2 regions of the Diaphorobacter oryzae DSM 22780 genome follow, and region 1 is predicted to be linked to the other one. Evidence: riboswitches for the same ligand, from Rfam matches in the RefSeq annotation. Region 1 holds a riboswitch; the other holds the start of a gene.
What was found. A riboswitch is a leader RNA that binds a small molecule or an ion and turns the genes downstream of it on or off. The one in region 1 is predicted to bind glycine.
Positions count from the first base shown of each region.

Region 1 (10,232 bases):
CGCTACAAGGTCCAGACCTTCTACAACGGCGCCCTGGGCGGCGAGCGCGAATCCATCGAAGCGGTGCAGTTGGGCACGCAGGAGCTGGCCTTCAGCTCCACCGGCCCCATCCCCAATTTCGTGCCCGAGACCAAGATCCTGGACGTGCCTTTCCTGTTCCGCGACAAGGCCCATGCGCGCGCCGTGCTCGACGGCACCATCGGCCAGGAAATGCTCACCAAGTTCGATGCCAAGGGCTTCAAGGCCCTGGCCTGGGCCGAGAACGGCTTTCGCCACATGACCAACAGCAAGCGCGATGTGAAGGAGCCCGGCGACCTCAAGGGCCTGAAGATGCGCACCATGGAGAACCCGGTGCACATCGCCGCCTACAAAGGCTTTGGCATCATCACCACGCCCATGGCCTTCCCCGAGGTGTTCACCGCCCTGCAGCAGGGCACGGTGGACGGGCAGGAGAACCCGCTGCCCGTGATCATCTCGGCCAAGTTCGACCAGGTGCAAAAGCATCTCTCGCTCACCGGCCACGTGTATTCGCCCTGCATCTTCGTGATGAACAAGGCCACCTTCGACAAGCTGTCGGCCGCCGACAAGCAGGCCTTCATCGACGCCGCCAAGGAAGGCGCCAAGGCCAACCGCGCCCGCGTGGACGAGGACGACGCCAAGGGCGTGGCCGACCTGCGCGCCAAGGGCATGACGGTGATCGACGACCTGGACAAGTCCAAGTTCGTCGCGGCGCTGACGCCCGTGAATGCGCAGTTCGAGAAAGAGTTCGGCAAGGCCAACCTCGACAAGATCCGCAACTTCAAGTGAGCGGGGCGGCATGCCGGCAATGCCCTGCCCCATGCCTCTCTTGCTTTTAATTTCATAGCTATCAGCGCCCGTGGATCATGCGCCACGGGCGTTTTTCATTGAGCATCTAACGGATACCACGCATGAAATTCTTTCTTCTCTCCTGCGAGCGCTGGAGCACCGCCGTCGCCATGTGGGGCGCCTGCGCCATGCTGGCCCTGGCCGCCACGCTGGGCATGTTCCAGATCCTGATGCGCTTCGTCTTCGAAGAGCCCGCCGAATGGACCGAGGTCCTGATCCGCTTCAGCCTGATCTGGATGGTGTTTCTGGCCATCCCCATGGCCTTCCGCCAGGGCGCCATGGTCAGCGTGGACGTGCTCTACCGCTGGAGCCCGCCGGCACTGCGCCGCGTGCTCGACTGGGCGGTGTGCCTGGCCGCGCTGGCCCTCATCGGCGTGATCATCTGGTGGGGCTGGGACTATGCGCGCCGCGGCGGCGTGCAATCCATGGCGGGGCTGGAGTCGGTCTCGATGTTCTGGGCCTACCTGGCCATGCCCGTGGGCGGGCTGTTCAGCGTCTTCGGGATCGTGGGCAACCTGATCGACCCGCAGCGCCATGAACTGGAGACCGCGCAATGAGCACAGCACAGAGCCGCCTCAAGCAAGCGAACGGCCCCCTCGGGGGGCAGCGAGGACATGAAATGCCGAGCGTGGGGGCTACGTTATGACCGCGGTGATGATCTCCACCATGGTGCTGTGCTTCGCGCTCACCATCTCCGTGGCCGTCTCCATCGGCCTGTCCGCCATCCTGGGCATACAGGCGTCCAACGCCAACATGCTGATCTCCGTGAAGGAGATGTTCGCGTCGATCAACAAGTTTCCGCTGGCGGCCATTCCCTTCTTCATCCTGGCGGGCAACCTGATGGAGACGGGCGGCATCTCGCGGCGGCTGGTCGAGTTCGCCAAGAGCCTGGTGGGCGGCGTGCAGGGCGGCCTGCCCATGACCTGCGTGCTCACCTGCATGATCTTCGCGGCGGTGTCGGGCTCGTCGGTGGCGACCACCTTCGCCATCGGCGCCATCCTGATTCCCGCGCTCATCAAGCACGGCTACCCCAAGAGCTACGCGGCCGCGCTGCAGGCCACGAGCGCCGAGCTGGGCGTGATCATTCCGCCATCGATTCCCCTGATCCTGTACGGCGTGTCCGCCGAGGTGTCGATCGGCGAGCTGTTCATTGCCGGTTTCGGGCCCGGCCTGCTCATCAGCGGCGCGCTGATGCTGTTCGTGTGGGCGTACTGCAAGTACAAGGGCTGGGGCAAGGCCGATGGCGACGGCCGCATGCCGTTCGGCAAGGCGCTGTTGCAGGCCGGCTGGGCGCTGCTCATGCCCGTCATCATCCTGGGCGGCATCTACGGCGGCGTGTTCACGCCCACCGAGGCCTCGGCCGTGGCCGTGTTCTACGCGCTGGTGGTGGGCATGCTGATCTACCGCGAGATCAGGATCAAAGACCTGTACGCCATTCTGCGCAAGTCGGCGATCTCGTCGGCGGTGATCATGTTCATCATTGCCAACGCCGGCCTGTTCGCCTTTCTCATCACGCGCGCCGGCGTGCCGGACGCCATCGGCCGCTGGCTGCAAGAGGTACTGCAGTCGCCCGCGCTGTTCCTGCTGGGCGTGAATGCCGCGCTGTTCATGATCGGCATGTTCATCGAGACCAGCGCCGCCATCATCGTGCTCGCCCCCATTCTTGCGCCGGTGGCGATGCACTTCGGCGTGGACCCGGTGCACTTCGGCCTGATCATGGTGGTGAACCTGGCGCTGGGCATGATCACACCGCCCTTCGGCGTGAACCTGTTCGCCGCATGCACGGTGGCGCGCATCTCGCTGGACCGCATCGTCGGCCACCTGCTGCCCTTTGTCTGCCTGATCCTGGCATGCCTGCTGGTCATCACCTACGTGCCGTCCATCTCGCTGTTCCTGCGCGATCTGGTGTACGCCAGGTGAGCGGCAGAGCCCGGCCAGCCATGCGCTGCCCGGGCTCTGCCGCCGAAGCCTCACGCGGCCTGCCGCAGCAGGTGCTTCTGGATCTTGCCGCTGGTGGTCTTGGGCAGGCTCTCCGCCAAGTGGTAGCGCCGGGGCCGCTTGTAGCCAGCGAGCCGCTCCCCCTGCAGCAGGAACGCATCCAGCGCCTGCGGCTCCAGTTGCGCTCCCTGGCGCGCCACCACGTGGGCGACCACCACCTGCCCCCAACGCTCGTCCCGCTCCCCTACCACCGCCACCTCCAGCACATCGGGGTGCTCGATCAGCGCATCCTCCACCTCGCGCGGGTACACGTTTTCCGCGCCGGAATTGATCATGTAGTCGATGCGGTCGCGAATCCACAGGTAGCCATCGGCATCCAGGTGCCCCAGGTCTCCCGTGTGGTACCAGCCATGGGCCAGCGCCTTGGCGTTGGCCTCGGGGCGGTTCAGGTAGCCGGCCATCATGCAGGGGCCGCGCACCAGAATCTCGCCCACCTCTCCGGTTGCACAGGGCTCGGATGGGTCCGTAGGCTGCGCATCGCCGCGCAGCCGTGCCACCACCAGATCATGGTTGAGCGACGGCAGCCCCGCCGATCCCGCGTGGCTGAGCTGCTCATGGGGATACAGCACCGACATGCAAGGCCCCATCTCCGTGGTGCCGAACACCTGCACCAGGCCCGAGCCGACCCGACGCGACCATTCGCGGATCAGGTGCGGCGCCATGGAAGCGCCGCCGTACTCCACCAGCCGCAGGGAGGACAGGTCCCGCCCCTCCAGCGACGGATCGTTCAGCAGCATGGTGATCATGGTCGGTGCCGCGAAGAAGAAGCTGACCTTCTCCTGCTCCATCAAACGTAGCGCGTCGGCCGCGTCAAAGCGGCGCTGCAGCACCTGCGTGGCGCCAACCTGCAGGCGCGGCAGAAAGCTGGTGTGCAGCTCCGCCGTGTGGTTCAGCGGCGCCAGTGCCAGGCCCACATCCTCGCGGCGGAACTGCATCACCTGGTGCATCATCGCGTTGTGCGCCAGCTTGCTGCGATGGGTGTGCAACACGCCCTTGGGACGGCCCGTGGTGCCGCTGGTGTACATAAGGATGCAGGGGTCGTGTTCATCCACCACCACATCCACGGGCGTGGCCGCCTGGGCCTTCGCCAGTGCATCCAGGCGCGCCGTGGCAAACGCGGGTGCTGCGCCGGGGTCCGCATAAATCCAGTGCTGCACCTGCCCGGCCAGCGCGCGGGCCTTCTCCACCACCTGCGAACCCTCGCCCTCGAACACCAGTACCTTGGCTCCGCCGTCCTGCAGGATGAACGCCAGCTCCTGCGGCGCCAGGCGGTAGTTGATCGGGTTGAAGACCGCGCCCAGGCGCGCCGAGGCCAGCAGCGTGAACACGAAAGCCGGCGTGTTGTACAGAAACGCCGCCACCACGTCCCCGCGCTCCACGCCCAACGACTGCAGGCCGCGGGCATGGCGGTTGACCTCGGCATCCAGTTCGGCGTAGGTCCAGGCGCGCCGCCCCTCACCGTCGGAGACGACCAACGCCTCCTTGCGCGGCAGATAGCGGGCTGGCCAGGCCAGCGTGTCGCCCAGCGTCAACGCAGAATGGCTCATGCGACCTCCTGCAAAACGGTGAACAGTGAACGCGCCCATCGGCGCACAGTCATCGAAGAAAAACGAACCACAACCGGCCTCCCGACACCGGGAAAAGCCCGGAATGGCGCAAAAGTATAGGAAGCGCCTCATGGCCTTTGCGTCTATGCATATGCCATGCGTCCGTCGGCATCCGACCGCCCGCTATACTGCGCGGATTCGTCAGGAGAGAGCCCGCGCGCCATGCGTGCGGGCCGCCGAAGGCGCAGGCAGCAGCCGAACGCTCAGGCAAAAGGACTGACGACACGCCCGCAGGGATGCGGGCGTTTCCCTTGCTGGAGAGAGGCGGCCACGCGCCATGCGCGGGCCGTCCACCGAAGGAGCAAACCCCCACGCCCGGAAGGTGCGGGGTGAATCTCTCAGGTAAAGCGGACAGCGGGGCAAATTCCTTGGCTGGTGCCCCTTCGGGCCAGCCGCGGTTTCTATTTGCCCTGGAGAAACACCGTGTCCGCCCCTGCCACTGCTGCCCCCCTGCTGACCACGCCGCTCAACGCCCTGCACCTGGAACTCGGTGCCCGCATGGTGCCCTTTGCCGGCTATTCCATGCCCGTGCAGTACCCCGCCGGCCTGATGGCAGAGCACCACCACACGCGCACGGCCGCCGGCCTGTTCGACGTCTCCCACATGGGGCAGTTGCGCCTGGTCGGTCCGGACGCCGCGGCCGCCTTCGAGAGCCTGATGCCCGTGGACGTGATCGACCTGCCCGTGGGCAAGCAGCGCTACGGCCTGCTGCTGAACGACGAGGGCGGCATCATCGACGACCTGATGTTTTTCCGCGTGGCGCAGGACGAGCTGTTCGTCATCGTCAACGGCGCCTGCAAGGTGGGCGACATCGCCCATATCCAGGCCCGCATCGGCCACCTTTGCCAGGTCGTTCCCCTGCCGGATCAGGCTCTGCTGGCGTTGCAGGGCCCGCAGGCGGCGGCGGTGCTTGCGCGCCTGGCGCCCGGCGTGAGCCAACTGGTCTTCATGACGGGCGGCAGCTTCGACCTTGCCGGCGCCTCCTGCTTTGTTACCCGCAGCGGCTACACCGGCGAGGACGGCTTCGAGATTTCCGTGCCCGCCGCGCAGGCCGAGCATCTGGCGCGAACGCTGCTGGCTCAGCCCGAGGTCCAGCCCGTCGGACTGGGCGCGCGCAACTCGCTGCGCCTGGAGGCCGGCCTGTGCCTCTATGGCAACGACATCGACACAACCACCACGCCCCCCGAAGCCGCGCTCAACTGGGCCATCCAGAAGGTGCGCCGCACCGGCGGCGCGCGCGCCGGCGGCTTTCCCGGGGCCGACAAGGTGCTGGCCCAGATCGACAACCCGGCCAGCCTTCAACGCAAGCGCGTGGCTCTGGTGGCGCTGGAGCGCGTGCCCGTGCGCGAACACACCGAGCTGCACAGCGAGGCCGGCGAGCGCATCGGCGAAGTCACCAGCGGCCTGCTCGGCCCCAGCGCCGACAAGCCCATCGCCCTGGCGTACGTGGCGCCGGCCTTCGCCGCCATGGGCACGCGCGTGAACGCCATGGTGCGCGGCAAGGCCGTGCCCATGGAGGTGGCAGCCACGCCGTTCGTGCCTACGCGCTACTACCGCGGCTGAAGCCGCCGCTGGCCCATCAGCCCGGCTACAGTGCGGGCTGACCATTCTCAACAACCCCTGTCAATCCCATCTATTTCCCGGAGCCCCCATGAGCATCCAGTTTTCCAAAGACCATGAATGGATCAACGCCGCCGATACGACCGCCGCGGTCGTGGGCATCACCGTCCACGCGCAGGACGCGCTGGGCGACGTGGTGTTCGTGGACCTGCCCGCCGTGGGCGCCAGCTTCGCCCAGGGCGACGTGGCCGGCGTGGTCGAGTCGGTGAAGGCCGCGGCCGACGTCTACATGCCCGTGTCGGGCGAGATCGTCGAGGTCAACGAGGCCCTGCGCGCCGACCCGTCGCTCGCCAACACCGACCCCCTGGGTGCCGGCTGGTTCTTCAAGGTCAAGCTCAGCGACGCTGGCCAGCTGGCCGGCCTGATGGACGAGACGGCCTACACGGCCTTCGCCCAGAACGCCTGATGCAGCAGCGGCGCCGCACACCACCGTGCGGCGCCCCACTCACGCCCCATCGCACTTGAGACTGATCCCTCGCCATGCAGATGCCCTCCCCCCTGCCCCTTGCTGCGCTCGAAAACGCCGCTGAATTCCTGCCCCGCCACATCGGCATCGACGCCGCCGACGAGGCCCACATGCTGTCCGTGATTGGCGAGGCCTCGCGCCGCAGCCTGATCGACTCCATCGTCCCGCGCTCCATCGCGCGCAGCCAAGACATGGACCTGCCGCCCTCCACCACCGAGGCGGCCGCGCTGGCCGAACTGAAGGCGCTGGCGGGCAAGAACCGGGTGCTCAAGAGCTTCATCGGCCAGGGCTATTACGGCACGCACACGCCGGGCGTGATCCTTCGCAACATCCTGGAGAACCCCGCCTGGTACACGGCCTACACGCCGTACCAAGCCGAGATCAGCCAGGGCCGCATGGAGGCGCTGGTCAACTTCCAGACCATGGTCTGCGACCTGACGGCCATGCCCATCGCCAACGCCTCCATGCTCGACGAGGCCACGGCCGCCGCCGAAGCCATGACGCTGGCCAAGCGCTCGGTCAAGTCCAAGAGCAATGTCTTCGTGGTCGCTGGCGACGCGCATCCGCAGACCATCGAGGTCATCCAAACCCGCGCCGCGCCGATCGGCATCACCGTGGTGGTGGCGAACTCGGCGCAGGAATGGGAGGCCGCACTGGCCGGCGATTTCTTTGCCGCCCTCATCCAGTACCCCGCCAGCAGCGGCTGGGTGCAGGACTGGCAGGCCGACGTGCAAGCCATCCACGCCAAGCAGGCCGCCGCCATCGTCGCCACCGACCTGCTGGCGCTCACGCTGCTGAAGGCCCCCGGCGAATGGGGAGCCGACATCGTGGTGGGCTCCACCCAGCGCTTCGGCATGCCCATGGGCGCGGGCGGCCCGCATGCGGCCTTCATGGCCTGCCGCGACGAGTTCAAGCGCAGCCTGCCCGGCCGCCTGGTAGGCGTGAGCGTGGACGTGCACGGCAAGCCCGCCTACCGCCTGGCGCTGCAGACGCGCGAGCAGCACATCCGCCGCGAAAAGGCCACCAGCAACATCTGCACGGCCCAGGTGCTGCCGGCGGTGATCGCCAGCATGTACGCCGTGTACCACGGCCCCGAAGGCCTGACGCGCATCGCCCGCCGCGTGGCACGCTTCACGGCCATCCTGAGCCGGGGCCTGGCGCAACTGGGCTTTGCCAGCCGCCACCATGGCACGGCCTTCGACACCCTCAGCCTGCACACCAAGGATGCTACTGATTCAATAGCTGCTCGCGCAGTACAGGTGGGCGCAAACCTGCGAAAAGCCTGGAATGAGTACCTGTGCATCTCGCTGGACGAGACCACGACCCGCGCCGACATCGAACTGCTGTGGAAGGTCTTTGCCCGGGACGGCCAGCCGCTGCCCACCATCGAGGCCATGGACGCCGGCGCCCCCTCGCTGATCCCCGAGACCCTCGCGCGCACCAGCGCCTTCCTGACCCACCCGGTGTTCAACACCCACCACTCCGAAACCGGCATGCTGCGCTACATCCGCCAGCTGTCCGACAAGGACCTAGCGCTGGATCGCAGCATGATCCCGCTGGGCTCGTGCACCATGAAGCTCAACGCCACAAGCGAGATGATCCCCATCACCTGGCCCGAGTTCGCCCAGGTGCACCCCTTCGCGCCAGCCGATCAGCTGGAGGGCTACCGCCTGCTCGACGAGCAGCTGCGCGCCTGGCTGTGCCAGGCCACGGGCTACGCCGGCATCAGCCTGCAGCCCAACGCCGGCAGCCAGGGCGAGTACGCCGGCCTGCTGGCCATCCAGGCCTACCACCAGGCGCGTGGCGAGGGCCACCGCAACATCTGCCTGATCCCCAGCAGCGCGCACGGCACCAACCCCGCCAGCGCGCAGATGGTGGGCATGCAGGTGGTGGTGACCCAATGCGACGCCAACGGCAACGTGGACCTGGCCGACCTGCAGGCCAAGTGTGAGCAGCACAGCGCCAACCTCGCCTGCGTGATGATCACCTACCCGAGCACGCACGGCGTGTTCGAGACGCAGGTCAAGGAGCTGTGCCAGCTCGTGCACCGCCACGGCGGCCGCGTCTACGTGGACGGCGCCAACATGAACGCCCTGGTGGGCGTGGCCGCGCCCGGCGAATTCGGCGGCGACGTGAGCCACCTGAACCTGCACAAGACCTTCTGCATTCCGCACGGCGGCGGCGGCCCCGGCGTGGGCCCGGTGTGCGTGGTGGAAGACCTGGTGCCCTATCTGCCCGGCCATGCCACGGGCGGGGTTGCTTCCAAAGTAGGAGCTGTCAGCGCAGCACCCTTGGGCAATGCGGCCGTTTTGCCCATCAGCTGGATGTATATCCGCATGATGGGGGCAGAGGGCCTGAAGGCCGCTACCGAGACGGCTATCCTCAGCGCCAACTACATCAGCGCGCGCCTCAAGGACCACTACCCCACGCTGTACGCCAGCGCCAACGGCCATGTGGCACACGAGTGCATCCTGGACCTGCGCGGCCTGAAGGAGACCAGCGGCGTAATGGCCGAGGATGTGGCCAAGCGCCTGATCGACTACGGCTTCCACGCGCCCACGCTGTCCTTCCCCGTGCCCAACACGCTGATGGTGGAGCCGACCGAGAGCGAGACGCTGTTCGAGCTGGACCGCTTCATCGACGCGATGATCGCCATCCGGGACGAAATCCGCCAGATCGAAAGCGGCGCCCTGCCCCAGGACAACAACCCGCTCAAGAACGCGCCGCACACGGCCGAGAGCCTGCTCGCCGGCGAATGGAGCCGCCCCTACACGCGCGAGGCCGCCGCCTACCCCGTGGCCGCGCTGCGCCAATCCAAGTACTGGAGCCCCGTGGGCCGCGTGGACAACGTCTATGGCGACCGCAACCTGTTTTGCAGCTGCGTGCCGGTGGGCGAACTGGCCTGACCCCAGGCTCCAGCCGCCGTGGCCCCGGCCACGGCGGCGGGGGCGACAGTGGCCGCAGGCTGGCAACGCGCCGCCGCTCTATCATTGACAAGCAGGCGAAAGAAGGCGCTTCCTTCTATCCGCCGCGTTGCACACCCGCCCCTGTCCCATGCGCACCACTCCTCCTCCACCCGCACCATCCCCATCGCCCGCCTGGCAGCCCGACAGCTGGCGCACGCGCCCTGTGCGCCAGATGCCCGACTACCCGGACCCGCAGGCGTTGGATGCGGCCTGCGCCCAGTTGCGCCAGTTCCCCCCCCTGATCTTTGCCGGTGAGGTACAGGCCCTGCGTGCCCAACTGGCCGAAGTGGCCGCGGGCCGTGCCTTTCTGCTGCAGGGCGGCGACTGCGCCGAGAGCTTTGACACGCTGGATGGCGAGGCCGCGCGCGAAACCTTCCGCGTGATGCTGCAGATGGCTGTGGTGCTGACCTATGGCGCCGCGCGCCCGGTGGTCAAGGTGGGACGCATCGCCGGGCAATACGCCAAGCCGCGCTCGGCCGACACCGAAACCCAGGGTAGCGTGACCCTGCCCAGCTACCGGGGCGACATCGTCAACGGCGCAGGCTTCAGCGCCGCCGAGCGTGCGCCCCAGCCCGAGCGCCTGCTGCGCGCCTACTCGGCCAGCGCCGCCACGCTCAACCTGCTGCGCGCCCTGGCCCAGGGCGGCTTTGCCGACCTGCACCAGTTGCACGGCTGGACGGCGGACTTCGTGCGCGCCAGCCCCCAGGG
Region 1 is NZ_JCANUL010000001.1:443,824-454,055, forward strand. Features, by position in the region: gene BP68_RS02055 (TRAP transporter substrate-binding protein) at 1-807, shown strand, start outside; gene BP68_RS02060 (TRAP transporter small permease) at 930-1,424, shown strand; gene BP68_RS02065 (TRAP transporter large permease) at 1,510-2,787, shown strand; gene BP68_RS02070 (fatty acid--CoA ligase) at 2,838-4,412, opposite strand; glycine riboswitch at 4,605-4,701, shown strand; glycine riboswitch at 4,717-4,837, shown strand; gene gcvT (glycine cleavage system aminomethyltransferase GcvT) at 4,896-6,035, shown strand; gene gcvH (glycine cleavage system protein GcvH) at 6,124-6,498, shown strand; gene gcvP (aminomethyl-transferring glycine dehydrogenase) at 6,573-9,464, shown strand; gene BP68_RS02090 (class II 3-deoxy-7-phosphoheptulonate synthase) at 9,613-10,232, shown strand, end outside.

Region 2 (10,232 bases), on a different contig from region 1:
GGCCGCGGGCTGGTCCAGGAAGTCGTCCAGGCGCAGCGGCGTCTCGACCTTGGGCAGATCGCCCACAACGGTGCCGCCCAGGCCGATCAGAAAGCTGGCGAACACGAAGGCCACCAGCCACAGGCCGCGGCGGAACCATTTTTCGGACAGTCGCAGGGATTTGCTCATGTGCTCCTCACTCGGTTTACTATCAATTTAATAGCTGTCTGCGCTTATGAATAAAGCGCCACAGGCCATTTTCACTTGAATTGTGCGGCATCAGCGCCCCGGCAGCCGCAGCACCTGGGGCTCTGCCGCCAGCTGCGCCCGTTGCAGCCAGGCCAGCGCCGAGTCCACCGTCACCGTCTCGATGCGGTCGGCAAAGCGCTTCGCGGGCGGATGGTCGTCGAAGGCGATGTTGGCCGCCGTCATGCGCCCGCCCAGGCGCGTGAGCGGCCCGATCTTCAGCGCGGTGGGCTCGTAGCCCTTGAAGCGCAGCCAGGCCTGGGCCTGCTCGCGCGTACGCACGCCGGCGGGCTCCATGGCGGCGGCCAGCGTTTCCAGCGCCCACTGGTTGGACTGCTGGTACTTCGTGCCCCAGGCGTAGCTCACCATGCTGTAGGGGCGCTGCTGCAGCGCGGTGGTGCGCGCGCCGTCGCCCAGCACGGCCAGCAGGCGCTGCTGCACCTCGGGGGCGGGCACGGCCCACACGGCCTCGTGGCGCCAGAGGTCGTCCAGGAAGAACTCCCCCAGCCCCTGGCGGTAGATGAAGCCACTGACGGTGCCGCATTCGTTGAGCTTGTGCGCCACGCGCCACGGCCCTTCGGGCGTCCGGTAGGCCCAGCCCAGGTGCGAGTAGCGAAGCCCGTATGCCGACAGGTCCTGCCCCGCGCGGGCCAGCAGCACCACGCTGGCGCCGCTGGCGTCCAGCGCGCGCGCCGTGCGCTCGGCGAGCTGCATGCCGCGCTCTATCGTCTGCACCGTGGGCCGGCGCGGCTCGCACGGGCGGCCGGCGTGCGCGCCGGTGGCCACCAGCGCCAGGGCAGCGGCCAGCATCACACAACGATGGCGCATGGTCACAGCCTTTCGTTGTGCAGCAGCGCACGGCCCAGCGCGTTGGGCACGAAGGCCAGCACCTCGCCCGCGGCCGACAGGATCACGCCGGTGCCGATCACGCTGCACGCCACCACCGTGCCCACGCCGTGGGCCGCGGCGGAAGCGGCGCGGCCCGACACCTCCACGCTGGCCCGGGCGCCGTCCGACGCGCGCTCCAGCAGGTACACCGTGCCGGTGGCCGAGGCCTCGACGGCCTGCACCGTGAGCACCGCGCCGCCCACCGACAGCGCGGCCGGCAGGGCCACCACGGCCCCCGCCGTGGCCGACGCCGCGCCCGAGGCCACCACCACGGAGGCCAGGGGCATCAGCGACAGCGCGGCCGATGCCTCGCTCTGCGCCCGGGCGGGCAGCGCCGCGCCGGCGGACAGGCTCAGCGCGAGCAGCGCGCCGGCCAGGGTCTTGCGAATCGAAACGCTCATGTGGGTCTCCTGGAACGGGTTCATTGCTCGGCGGCGGCCTCGCGGCGGCCCCGCAGGTGCGCCTCGGCCAGGTCGGCCTCGTGGCGGTCGCGCAGCATCTTGGCCAACGTGAAGGCGGTGGTGATCAGGTAAAGCCAGCTCACGCCCAGGAAGGCCTTGTAGGTGGCGCTGATCGCCATGCCCCACAGGCCCCAGCCCGTCAGCCCCATGGCCACGGCAAAGCCGCCCCAGACCACCAGCTTCCACAGCGGCACGTCCTTGCCGCCGCGGCCCGCACCGCGGTGCGTGTGCTGGTTGTCACGCACAAACTTGGCAAGCACGAAGGCGGCCGAGAGGCAGAACACATAGCCCATGAACATGAAGGCCACCTCCAGCCGCTCGCCCGGCAGCCAGGCCAGGCCCGTGCCACACAAGAACACGGCGATACCGAAAGAGACCCAGACCTGGAACTGCCAGGCGCGCGTGTCGCGCTGGATGGGCAAGGGAGAGTTGTGCATGGTGCTTGGGACCCGTGGGCCGCTGTTGAACATGGCCGGCATGGTGCGGCCCTGCGCGGGCCAAGCATCGCATTCAATGCAGGGGTCCCACCAGAAAGTCCGCCAGGTATCGCTTCAAGATACCCGACACCGGCTTATGACGCGAGCAATTGCCCCACCCGTGCGCGCAGTGCGGCAGGCTGCACCTCGGCGGCAGCCACCGGCACGCCCACGTTCAGCCCCACGCGGTTGAACAGGCCACGCCGGAACGGCCGCACCATGGCCCCGCCCTGCTCGATGCGGCTGAAAAATGAGCCCCAGAGGTTCGTCAACGCCATGGGCACGACGGGTGCCTCCACCCCATCGGCACGGGCACGCTCGAGGATCTTCATGAGGCCGCCCTTGAACTCCTGCAGCTGCCCATCGCGCGTGATGCCGCCCTCGGGGAAGATGGCCAGCAGGTCGCCGTCCCGCAGCACCTGCGCGGCGCGCTCGAAGGCCGCCTCGTAGGTGGCGGCATCGTCCTTTTGCGGCGCGACGGGGATGGCCTTGGCCAGGCGGAACAAAGCGCCCAGCACGGGGATGCGGAAGATGCGGTGGTCCATGATGAAGTAGATGGGCCGGGGACTGGCGGCCATGAGCAGCACGGCATCGACAAAGCTCACATGGTTGCACGCCAGGATGGCCGCACCGGTGGTGGGAATGTGCTCGTCGCCGCGCACCTTGAAGCGGTAGATGCAGCGCGACAGCACCCAGGCCACGAAGCGCAGCAGGTACTCGGGCACCAGCATGAAGATGTAGAACGCCACCACCGCGTTGGCGATGCCCGTGAACAGGAAGATCTGCGGCACCGTGAAGTGCGCCGCGAGCAGCGCGCCCGCGAGCACGGAGCTGGCGATCATGAACAGCGCGTTGAGGATGTTGTTGGCCGCGATGATGCGCGCGCGGTGCGTGGGCTGGCTGCGCATCTGGATCAGCGCGTACATGGGCACGCTGTACAGGCCCGCGAACAGGCTGAGCAGCAGCAGGTCGAGCATCACGCGCCAGTGCGCGGGCTGCGCCACGAAGCGGGCCAGGCCCATGACATCGGCGGCCGGCAAGCTGCGCGAGGCGAAGTACAGGTCGATGGCGAACACGCTCATTCCGATGGCGCCCAGCGGCACCAGGCCGATCTCCACATGCCGGCGCGAGAGCACCTCGCACAGCAGCGAGCCGATGCCGATGCCCACCGAGAACACCACCAGCAGCAGCGAGGCGACCTGCTCATCGCCGTGCAGCACCTGTTTGGCAAAGCTGGGGAACTGACTGAGGAACACCGCGCCGAAGAACCACATCCACGAGATGCCCAGCAGCGAGCGGAACACGACGCGGTTGCCGTGCGCCAGCTTGAGGTTGCGCCAGGTTTCGCTCACCGGGTTCCAGTTGACGGTGAGGCCGGGGTCGGTGGCCGGCGCCGGCGGAATCCACTGCGCCACCAGGCGCCCCAGCACGGCCAGGGTCAGGCAGGCCACGGCCACGCTGGCGTGGCCGATCTGCGGAATGGCCACCAGCAGCCCCCCGGCCACGTTGCCGAGCAGGATGGCCACGAAGGTGCCCATCTCCACCATACCGTTGCCGCCCGTCAGCTCGCGTTCGTTGAGCGCCTGCGGCAGGTAGGCAAACTTCACCGGCCCGAACAGCGTGGAGTGCAGCCCCATGAGGAACACGCAGGCCAGCAGCACGGCCGCGCTGTCCAGCAGGAAGCCCGTGGCCGCCACCAGCATGATGGCGATCTCCAGGCTCTTCACGAAGCGGATGATGCGCGTCTTCTCGTACTTGTCGGTGAGCTGCCCCGCCGTGGCCGAGAACAGCAGGAACGGAAGGATGAACAGCGCCCCGATCACGAGGCCCGCCATGGCGGGCGGCATCCACGACACGCTGAGCTGGTAGGTCACCATCACGGTGAACGCGAACTTGAACAGATTGTCGTTGGCCGCGCCGGCAAACTGCGTCCAGAAAAACGGCGCGAAGCGGCGCTGGCGCAGCAGGGCGAACTGGTTGGGGTGGCCGTCATGGGCCACGAACGCGGCATCCGGGTTGGCCTGGACTCGGCTCATCGTGCACTCCCTCGCTGGATGGTGAACGCCCTTGCGGCGCGCAAAGGCAGGCTGGCGATTGTGCCCTCGCTCCCAGTGACCCACGGCCGCAGCGCACACGCCACCGGCAGCGCTGCGGCGGCGGCCACCACATGCTTGAGACTGTGCCCGGACACCACCGCATGGGTGGCGGCAAACACGGCAGCATCACCGGCCTCCAGCGCCTTGGCCACGGCATACAGCGCCACCACCGCACCCCAGCGCACCGGCGGCGCACCCGGCAGTGGCGCCACGCAGGCCAGCCCCAGCAACACCAGCACGCCCCCGCCCTGCAGCACCGCCCAGGGCAGCAGGTTGCCCGTGGCCGCCCACGCCTGCAGCGCGGCCACGCCCCCCAGCAGCACGGCGGCCACAACGGCCCAAGGCGTGCGGCCATCCACGCGGGTGGAGACAGCCAGGCCCAGCAGCCCGGCAAAGGCCCAGAGCATGCCAAAGCGGTCCCACCACAGCGTGGCGTCGTGCGGCGCCCAGTGGTACCAGGCCGAGACGCCGCCCGTCAGCGCCAGGCCGGCAAAGAACATGGCCGCCAGGGCGCGCTGTGCAGCGGGCAGGCGCCGCGCCCGTGGCCCGCTCAGCGCCCAGGCCCCCGCCAGCGCGGCCAACACGAAAGCGGCGTTGCTCAGCACATCCAGCGCGCAGGGCAGTCCGGCCCAGGCGCGCTGGTCGGCAAAGGCGTGGTAGTGGGGCGCCTGCGCCAGCGGGGGCAGGCCCCAGGCCAAGCCCAGGAAAACGGCCACCACGGCGGCCAGGAGCCAGCGCAGGCGCTGGGCGGAAAGGATCCACAGGTGCATCGCGCACTCCTTCGCTCAAGGGCGCCCCCCTGCGGGACGCCATGGCGCGCAGTGTCGGCAGGCACAGCTTTTGAGGCATTGCCTGAATGCACCAGAACAAACCCCGAGCGCCGCAGGTATCCATAATCGATACCCATGAGCACCACCGCCGACCTCGTCACCGCCCTGAAGAAAGAGCTGAAGGCCGCCCAGATGACCTATGCCGATCTGGCCCGGGCCATCGGCATGGCCGAGTCCAGCGTCAAGCGCATGCTGGCCAAGGGCGACATGCCGCTGTCGCGCATCGACGCCATCTGCCGGGCGCTGCGGCTCGACTTCGCCGACCTGGCGCGCCGCGTGGCCGAAAGCCAGCCCCTGCTCAGCGAGCTGAGCCTCGACCAGGAGCGGGCCGTGGTGGCCGACAAGAAGCTGCTGCTCATGGCGATCTGCGTGCTCAGCCAGTGGACGCTGGAGCAGATCGTGGGCGCCTACCGGCTCAGCGAGGCCGAGGGCATCAAGTACCTCGCGCAGCTCGACCGCATCGGCATCATCGAACTGCGGCCGCTCAACCGCTACCGCCTCAAGCTCGCCAAGACCTTCCGCTGGCGCCCGCACGGGCCGGTGATGCACTACTTCCGCGACCATGCCCTGCTGGACTATTTCAACGGCGGCTTCGACGGCCCCGGCGAGGGCGTGCTGCTGGTGCATGGCGCCATCGGCCGCAGCCTGGCGCCGGCCTTCATGGAGCGCCTGCAGCGCGTGGCGCAGGACTTCGCGCAGCAGCACCTGGCCGACCAGCGCCTGCCCGAGCGCGAGCGCGAGGGCTACACCCTGCTGCTGGCGATGCGCAGCTGGGAGTTCGAGGCCTTCGCCGCCATGCGCCGCACGGCGCCCGCCAAAAGCTCCTGAATCAATAGCTACCAGCGCATTACTGGCAAGCGCTGCAAGTACTTTTTACATAAAAGACCACCGCCAACACAGCTGCTCACAACCGTTTTCCGGGCGGTCACCAACGCTTTCCGCGCGTTGACCTGCGCGGGGCACCATGGACTCCAGACGGCGCGGCATCCGCCGCACGCCCACCCACAGGAGAACACCATGGCCCGCACCCTCTTCACCGCCGCCAGCCTGGCCGCACTGACGCTCGCTGCCGCCGGCGCCGCCCATGCCGCCGCGGGCGCCACCGTCGTGATCCAGGCCGGCTCGCCCCCTTACCCCATGCACCAGGCGCAGGTCGCCCACTACCCGCCGCCTCCACCGCCGCGCTACGAGCGCGTGCCGCCGCCGCGCCGCGGCATGGTGTGGTCGCAGGGCCATTGGGAGTCGCGCGGCCACCGCCATGTCTGGGTGCCAGGCCAATGGATACGCGTGCGCCCGGGCTACCACTACCGCCAGCCGCACTGGGAGCGGCGCGGCAGCCGCTGGCATTACGCGGCCGGCGGCTGGGACCGCGACGGTGACGGCGTGCGCAACCGCTACGACCGCCGTCCGGACAATCCCTACCGCCACTGACATCGCGCCCGCGCCGCATTCCCGCGGCGCATGTCCGCTGGTACGATGCGCCACGCAGGAGAGCAGACGGCCCCTCGCCGTTTCACCGAAGGCGCAAACTCCCATACACGCTCAGGTTCCGTACTGCACACCAACACAGCCGTCTGGAGAGCCGCCACGCCCGCCGTGGCGCACCGAAGGAGCAAGCACCGCGCGGGTCGTGCGGCGTGAATCTCTCAGGTACCAAGGACAGGGGGAGCGGCAGCCAGGCCATGTCGCGCCCGCTGTTCGCTATGCATTCAATAGCTGCTCGCGCGCGCCCAGTCTGTGCAAACCTTGAAAAAGGCTTGTAAACCATGCGCGTGATCGTTCTCGGTGCCGGCGTTGTCGGCACCACTTCTGCGTATTTCCTCCAGCAACTCGGCCACGAGGTCACGGTCATCGACCGCCAGGCCGCGCCCGGCGCCGAGACCAGCTTCGCCAACGGCGGCCAGATCTCCGTGAGCCATGCCGAGCCCTGGGCCAATCCCAGCGCGCCGCTCAAGGTGCTGCAGTGGCTGGGCCGGGAAGACGCGCCGCTGCTGTTTCGCCTGCGCGCCGACATGCGCCAGTGGCTCTGGGGCCTGCAGTTTCTGCGCGAATGCACGCCCGCGCGCACGCGCCACAACATCGAGCAGATCGTGAGCCTGGGCAGCTACAGCCGCAGCACGCTGCAGCAGCTGCGCCAGGACGCGGGCCTGCGCTACGACCAGCGCGCGCAGGGCATCCTGCACTTCTACACCAGCGCCCAGGAATTCGAGGGCGCGCTGGCCCCCGCCGAGCAGATGCGCGCGCTGGGCTGCGACCGCCGCGTGGTGAGCGCCGACGAGGCCGTGCGCATCGAGCCCGCGCTCGCGCACATCCGCCCGCTGCTGGCGGGTGCCACCTACACGGCCGAGGACGAGTCGGGCGACGCCAACCTGTTCACCCGCGAGCTGGCCCGCGTGGCGCAGGCGGCGGGCGTGCGGTTTCGCCTGGGCTGCCACATCACGGCGCTGCGCCAGGCGGGCGGCGCCATCGACCATGTGGAGATCACCGACGAGACCGGCCGCTACGAGCGCGTGCACGGCGACGTCTACGTGCTGGCGCTGGGCTCGTTCAGCCCGCTGCTGGCGCAGCCGCTGGGCCTGCGCCTGCCCATCTACCCGGCCAAGGGCTATTCGGTGACGCTGCCCGTGCGCGATGCGGCCGCCGCCTACGCGGTGAGCCTGACGGACGACGAATACAAGCTGGTGTTCTCGCGCTACACCGGCGCGCAGCGCGACGGCCAGCCCGGCCGCGACGTGCTGCGCGTGGCCGGCACGGCCGAGCTGAACGGCTACGGGCGCGAGCTGAACACCGTGCGCTGCGAGGCCATCGTGCGCCGTGTGGAGCAGCTCTTTCCCGGCGCGGGCGACGCCAGCCAGGCCCAGTTCTGGACCGGCCTGCGCCCGGCCACGCCGAGCAATGTGCCGCTGATCGGCAAGACGCGGTACGGCAACCTGTTCCTCAACACCGGCCACGGTACGCTGGGCTGGACGCATGCCTGCGGCTCGGGCAAATCCATCGCGCGCATCGTCAGCGGGCTGGCGCCCGAGCTGGACTTTGCCTTCTGCGGCCTGCCCCGGCCCGCATGCGGCGCACGGCCGGCGGCGCTCACCACCTGAGCCACCACCATATGCTATTTATTTAATAGCTAATTACGCTTGATGGACGGTCGCTGCAAGCCTCAAAGACCTCAAGCATCTACGGCGGGGCGGGCAAACACGGTAAGCACGCCGCTGTAGCCATAGAGCCGGTGGGCGGCAATCTCGCCCCCGGCGAAGAAGCCCACGAGCGGCACATCGCCCAGCGCATGGCGCACGATCTGCAGCTCCGCACCCGGGCCGCCGAAGTGCGGGCCACCGCGGCCCGAGCAGCTCACGTAGACGGCGCCGGCGATGCGGCGCGCGCCCGCCGGCTCGGCGCCCGTGGCGGCGCCCCGCAAGGGCCGGGCCTGCTCGGCCTCGAGCTGGGGCGCAAGCTCCTCACGGATCTCGGCGCAGATGCGCATCAGGTCGGCACGCGCCGCGGCCGCATGGCGCTGGCAGAACGCGAGGCGCATGCCCACCTCCACCGGCTCGGCCAGGGCCACGCCGTTGCGCGTGGCGTCCAGCCCCACGATGTGGCGCACCCGCGTGTCGGCGCCAAAGTGGCCCGTGCGCTGCTGCGCCGGCGCGCCGGCATCCACCAGGCCAACCAGGGTGGCGCGCACCGCGCGCAGCGCGGGCTGCGGGTCGCCCACCAGGGTCACTCCCAGGGTGTCCAGCAGCACATCCAGCGCAGGCTCGCCGTCAAGTTCCAGCACCACGTTGTCCTGCGCCGCGGTGATCGTGGCCAGCGGGCCGATGGGCTGGCAGCCCTGCGTGACACGCGAGACCAGATCCACCTGCGAGCCAAAGGCCACGCCCGACAGGCCGCCATGGAGCACGCCGCCTACGGCCGCATCGCCACCCTCGTGCAGCGCGAACTGCACGCTGCGCCCCCGGCTAGCGGCCACGCCGCCGAACAGGTAGCCGCTGTCGGTGCGCTCCGCCATCTCGGCCAGCAGCTCCTGCAGCTCGGGCGTGTGGCCGTCGGCATGCACCAGCGCCTTGTGGGCGGCAAAGGCCGGTTCGCCCGGACGTGGCACGCCGTGCGGCAGGGGCGCGACGCCGGAGAACACGCGGTACTGCGCCCGCGGCAGGTCGCACAGCATGAGCGAGAGCGCGGGTTCGTCGAAATGCTCCGCGTTGTTGCCCGCCACGCCCACGCCCACGGTGCCGCACCAGTCCGTGATCGAGGGCAGCTCAGCCTCCAGATAGCACAGCAGCGCCGCGGCGTCGTCCGCGTAGTGGTCCGTGATGTAGAGCAGGCCCAGGGAAGGCGCCGCCGCGTACTGCGGCAAGGCCATCTGGGCCTTGAGCTGCGCCAGCGCCAGCGCGGCGGCCATGCGCCATTGCGGATGGGTGGCGTGGGCATTGGGAAAGAGCTTCATCGATCACCCCTGGTGCATGTGTGAGGCCGCGGCGTGCGGCCCTGCGTCAGCCCGGAGCGCGCCGCGCACGGGGTGCGGCAGCTTTCTTGGCTGCGGGGGCGGCCTTGCGTGCTGCGGTGCGTGGCTTGGCGGCAGCCTTGGCCTTGGGGGCGTCCGGGTCCGCGGTCGCGGCGCGCGCGCCCTGCATGCCCTGCGCCGCCATCTGCGCGGCCATGTCGGTGGCCGTCTTGAGGGCGCCGCTGGCCATCTCGCGCGTGGCCTCGAACGCCGCCTGGTGCGAACCCGCATCCTGCATTGCATTGGCCGCGATCTGCTGGAACTGGCTGGTCAGCGCGCCCCACCATTGCATCGGGTCCACCATGCCGGGGGCTGCGGACGCCGACGCCGCCGCTGGCGGGGGCTCGTCGGGCGGCGGCGCGGGCGATGCCGCAGGCGCCGCGGCAGCCGCGGTAGCCGCGCGCCCCGCCTTGCTGTCGGCTGCGGCGCGCGCGGCGCCAAACGTGCCGGCCAGGTCGCCCATGGCCATGTTCATGTCCTGCAGCGTGGCCAGCGTCATCTTCTGCACCTCCAGCGCCTGCACGGTGGCGGCGATCGCGCGCGCGTTCTGCTCCAGCCAGAACTGCACGGCCTTGAGCTCCTGGATGCGCTTGTCGAGCTCTTCCACGCTCACGGTGGGCGCCACCCAGCCCGACAGCGCGGGCATGGCCGGCATGCCTGCGGCGGCGCCCTTGGCCAGGCTCTGCAGGAAGTCGAAGCCCGGGACGAAGCGCCCGAAGCCGAAGGGGGAGGTATCGCTCATGGCCGCTCCTGTG
Region 2 is NZ_JCANUL010000011.1:21,002-31,233, reverse strand. Features, by position in the region: gene BP68_RS15330 (serine endopeptidase) at 1-168, opposite strand, end outside; gene BP68_RS15325 (DUF2145 domain-containing protein) at 259-1,053, opposite strand; gene BP68_RS15320 (hypothetical protein) at 1,056-1,514, opposite strand; gene BP68_RS15315 (YiaA/YiaB family inner membrane protein) at 1,535-2,011, opposite strand; gene BP68_RS15310 (MFS transporter) at 2,146-4,086, opposite strand; gene BP68_RS15305 (hypothetical protein) at 4,083-4,916, opposite strand; gene BP68_RS15300 (helix-turn-helix domain-containing protein) at 5,052-5,804, shown strand; gene BP68_RS15295 (YXWGXW repeat-containing protein) at 5,994-6,407, shown strand; glycine riboswitch at 6,541-6,649, shown strand; gene BP68_RS15290 (D-amino acid dehydrogenase) at 6,743-8,071, shown strand; gene BP68_RS15285 (FIST signal transduction protein) at 8,143-9,420, opposite strand; gene BP68_RS15280 (PhaM family polyhydroxyalkanoate granule multifunctional regulatory protein) at 9,467-10,219, opposite strand.
Region 2: another riboswitch for glycine. It lies ahead of BP68_RS15290 (D-amino acid dehydrogenase); the one in region 1 lies ahead of gcvT (glycine cleavage system aminomethyltransferase GcvT).